DNA from 2 places in the Peribacillus sp. NPDC094092 genome. Region 1 is predicted to be linked to the other one. Evidence: riboswitches for the same ligand, from Rfam matches in the RefSeq annotation. Region 1 holds a riboswitch; the other holds the start of a gene.
The links. Region 1 has a riboswitch for S-adenosylmethionine ahead of metK (methionine adenosyltransferase). Riboswitches for the same ligand answer to the same signal wherever they lie in the genome.
Positions count from the first base shown of each region.

Region 2: another riboswitch for S-adenosylmethionine. It lies ahead of mmuP (S-methylmethionine permease); the one in region 1 lies ahead of metK (methionine adenosyltransferase).

Region 1 is NZ_JBNNUC010000006.1:234,737-237,151, reverse strand. It holds gene pckA (phosphoenolpyruvate carboxykinase (ATP)) at 1-371, opposite strand, end outside; SAM riboswitch class I at 802-964, shown strand; gene metK (methionine adenosyltransferase) at 1,128-2,321, shown strand.
Region 2 is NZ_JBNNUC010000004.1:287,034-289,448, forward strand. It holds gene mmuM (homocysteine S-methyltransferase) at 1-157, opposite strand, end outside; gene mmuP (S-methylmethionine permease) at 154-1,542, opposite strand; SAM riboswitch class I at 1,626-1,728, opposite strand; gene ACQKNS_RS19760 (flavin reductase family protein) at 1,958-2,415, opposite strand, start outside.

The DNA.
Region 1 (2,415 bases):
ACAACGCGGATAGGAAGACGTGATGATTCGTCTGCACCAGCGAAACCTTTAAAAACAAAGATCTCTTCTTTTGCTTTTAGGTAGTCAACTACTTTATTATATAGTTTATTGAACACATCTTCGGAAATTGGCTGGTTCACTGAACCCCAATCGACTTTATCTTTAACGGATGCTTCTTCCACGATATATTTATCTTTAGGTGAACGACCTGTATATTTGCCAGTTTCAGCTTTTACCGCACCGGTTGATGTTAGAACGCCTTCTTTTCTGCTTAAAACTTTTTCGACCAATTGTGGAACTGAAAGTTGAGTTTGCACATTATTTCCTGTTAATAATTGGTGTAACTCATTAGAAACGTCTACAGAATTCATATATGAGGTACCTTCCTTTGTTTAAGTTTTTAGATTACAATTAGTATAACACATTCATTTAATTAGTCTATACTATTTCTTTTAATTTGTGATTATTTTCAGATGGTTGCGTTAATCATTTTAATCCGACAGGAACCGAATCAGGATTATCGCATATACTTTCATGAAGAAAATTTTATTTTAATAGGAAGTAAGTAAGCAATATATGTCTAAAGGGAAAGTCAGGGTGTCGTTCCATTTCGGCTGCTCATTACTTTATTATTAATGGCAATTTACAACATTTCTATTCGTATTTTGCATTGTAAACCCTTCTAGGACGTTGTATCAACATGTTTTTTTAAATGAATGCCATTCTGGGTGGAGATGTTCTTTTTAGAAAAGCATTGACAAATTCCAGCCAGATACGATAATATCTTAAATTGTACGGATTCTCTTATCCCGAGTTGGTGGAGGGACAGGCCCTTTGAAACCCAGCAACCTGCCATATTGAACTTGACTCCAAGATCGATCGCCGAAAATAAAGCGAAGGTCTTCAAGGAATAGTGGTGATGGTGCTAACCTGAGCAAGGTAAAAAACCCTTGAACGATAAGAGTGAAAGGATAGAAGACAGAATGTTAAACCTTTCCTCATTTGCCAGGGAAGGTTTTTGTGTTTTTCATAAGTAATTCTGTGTCTATAGTTGAAACTAATGAGGGAAACGAGTTCCGTAAAAATCAGGCTTTTGCCTGCAACATACTAACTTCCAAGGAGGAAATATGATGTCAAAGAAACGTCTATTTACTTCTGAATCTGTTACAGAGGGCCATCCGGACAAAATTTGTGACCAGATTTCAGATTCCATTTTAGATGCTATCCTAGCTAAGGATGCAAATGCACGTGTTGCGTGTGAAACTAGCGTAACTACAGGTCTTGTACTTGTTGCTGGTGAAATTACAACGTCCGCTTACGTGGATATTCCGCGTATCGTTCGTGATACGGTTAAAGGAATAGGCTACACACGTGCGAAATACGGTTTCGATGCTGAAACTTGTGCCGTGTTGAGTTCCATTGATGAGCAGTCTGCCGATATCGCAGCCGGTGTCGATAAAGCATTGGAAGCTCGTGAAGGAAACATGTCAGAGGAAGAAATCGACGCAATCGGTGCAGGGGACCAAGGTCTTATGTTCGGATTTGCTTGTAATGAAACAGAAGAGCTTATGCCGCTTCCGATTTCATTGGCGCATAAACTTTCATTCCGCTTGACTCAAGTTCGTAAAGATGAAACTCTTGCTTACCTTCGCCCTGATGGTAAAACACAGGTAACTGTGGAATATGATGAAAATAACGTTCCTGTACGTGTAGATACGATCGTTATCTCTACACAGCATGATGCAGAAGTTACGCTTGAACAAATTCAAGCCGATCTAAAAGAACATGTGATCAAAGCTGTCGTTCCAGCTGAATTGATCGATGCCGATACTAAATACTTCATCAACCCGACTGGCCGTTTCGTAATTGGCGGACCTCAAGGGGATGCTGGTCTTACTGGACGTAAAATCATCGTTGATACTTACGGCGGATACGCTCGTCACGGCGGCGGTGCATTCTCTGGTAAGGATGCTACTAAAGTTGACCGTTCTGCTGCATACGCTGCTCGTTACGTTGCGAAAAACATCGTGGCAGCCGGCCTTGCCGACAAAGCGGAAGTTCAATTGGCATACGCAATTGGTGTGGCAAAGCCAGTATCTATCTCAATTGATACGTTTGGAACTGGTACAGTTAGCGAAGAAGTCCTTGTTGACCTAGTTCGTGCTAACTTCGACCTTCGCCCAGCAGGTATCATCAAAATGCTTGACCTTCGTCGCCCGATCTACAAACAAACAGCTGCATACGGACACTTTGGCCGTACAGATGTTGATCTTCCATGGGAACGCACGGACAAAGCAGAAACACTAAAAGCACAAGCGTAATTCATATAAAAAGAGGTGTCCCGCAATCAGCGGGGCACCTTTTTTATATGATGGATTAATTTTGCCGTCAGCGGGAATAATTCAAGAAATCCCA
Region 2 (2,415 bases), on a different contig from region 1:
AAATCACTTCTGGATTTTCAAGTAATACACGTGCGGACCACAGGGGATCGTTCAAGTCGCACCCATGCCTTTCAAGCTCTGTAGCTAGAGCCCCGTCCAAAATCATGACTGGATGATCTCGTAATATTTCGTCAATTGGGCTAATTTTATTCTTCATGTTGTACTCCTCTTTTTCTTTATAGTTTGGGTCAGATAATAACTTCCATAGCAAAATAAAATAAATGGAATACCACAATATAGTGCAATTCGTTGTGTGGGATCAAATGCAATTCCTATGCAAGAAGCAAGACATAGCATAAAAGAAATGATTGGTATGAGTGGATATAATGGTGTATGGAAGGACAAATCATTTACTGAATTTCCTTCGTTTATAAATCGTCTGCGAAATAGAAACTGTGACGCGCTAATACTCATCCAAACTACTACCACGGCTAATCCAGAAATGGATACAAGCACTATATATACTGTATCCGGTGCAATAATACTCGAGAAAAGGGCTAAACCACCTCCCAACATACTGAAAAGGACTGCATTTATCGGAACACCCCGTTTTGTCAATTTTGCAAATATGGGAGATATAGTTTTCTTATCTGCAAGTGACCATAGCATTCTGGATGATGCATATAATCCTGAATTTGCAGCAGACAAAATGGCAGTTAATATAACAAAGTTCATAATATCCGCTGCATACGGCACTCCAATTCGTTCGAGAATTGCAACAAAGGGGCTCTCTAGTACGCTTGCATCCGAAATAGGCAATAATGCGGATAATACAACAATGGTTCCTACAAAAAAGATGATCAATCTCCATAATGTCATTCGGATTGCCTTTGGAATCGTTTTTTCTGGATTCACTGTTTCTCCAGCTGCGATCCCGATTAATTCAGTACCAGAAAATGCGAAATTCACCGCGAGCATCGTCATTAGAATGGCAAAAGCACCATTCGGAAATAAACCTGCACTTGTAAAATTGGAAAATAAAGGAGCTGATTGTGAATTAATTATTGGAATAAAACCTAACATTGCCGCAGCTCCCAGAATAATAAATACCACAATAGCAAATACTTTTATTGAAGCAAACCAGAATTCGGATTCAGCGAAGAACTTAACGGTCCACGCATTTAAAGCCAAGACCAATATGGCAAATAGAGCACTCCATATCCAGACATTGATTGATGGAAACCATCGCTGCATCAACAATCCTGCAGCCGTAAATTCCGAACCTAGTGCAACAGTCCAGGTTAGCCAATACAACCAGGCTACTGTATACCCTGTCCCTGGTCCAATGTATTTGGCTGCGTAGCTATGAAACGCACCTGTCTCGGGCATATGTACTGCCAGTTCACCTAGACATAGCATAACTAGATAAACCACTAAAGCTCCTATCAGATACGAAAGGATGGTGCCGAAAGGGCCAGCCTGTTGAATCGTATAACCCGAACTCAAGAATAAACCAGTTCCAATCACCCCGCCAAGCGATAGCATTATTATATGCCGTGCTTGCATTTGCCTTTGAAAATCATGCTTCTTTTTGTTCTCCATTCTTATTCTCCTTAATCTTGGATCCAGAAAAAACGAAAACGCACTCTAAAAAAGAGTGCGCTACTGACAAATAAACAAGTACGGTCTTATCTATCAAGGTTTCACCCCCTGGAATTAGCACAGTGTCTTTGTAGACCTGTTGCTGAGGTTTCGTAGGGCCAGTCCCTCCACCTCTCTGGATAAGAAATTATTTTTTTATAACTTTATCAATCTATGAAAAAATTGTCAAGTTTTGTTTCTGATTGTAAATACCTCCTTTTAAATTCTAGCGATCATGGGCGCCGGCGGCATAAATATGACATGGTTGCTCGTTTTTGGAACATTCGCTAATCGCCTTAAATCGCAGATAAAGCTAACCGAGATAATTTAGATTTAAAAAATGGCGCCATCTTAAAAAGATGACGCCATTTTTTCTTTAAGGACGTTCTATTTCGAATAATTCCCCTAGTTTTGTATAAGTATGACCCGCTAATCTTGCTACAGGTTTTAGGCCATTCTGGTCAATTCGGCCATTATGGTAAATATCTTGCTCTATATGATAGCAGACTATTTTCCCTATCAATAAATCACAACCTGGTTTCTTCTGGGAACCTGCCAATGGTATCGCATGCTCTAATGTGCATTCAAAGCGTACCTTCGCTTCTTGCAATCCTGGTACGGATACTTTATCACTAACAACCGGCGTGAAATTGGTAAGACCCAATTCACTTTCGTCAGATGGGAGTTCCTTTGCCGTTCGATTTGCATCAGCTACATTATTTTCATCCGTGATATGGACAACGAATTCACCTGTTTGAACTGCATTTCGGGCCGTGTCCTTTGAAACCCCTTCTTTTCGTTGAACAGAAATGGAAATCATTGGAGGATTTGAAC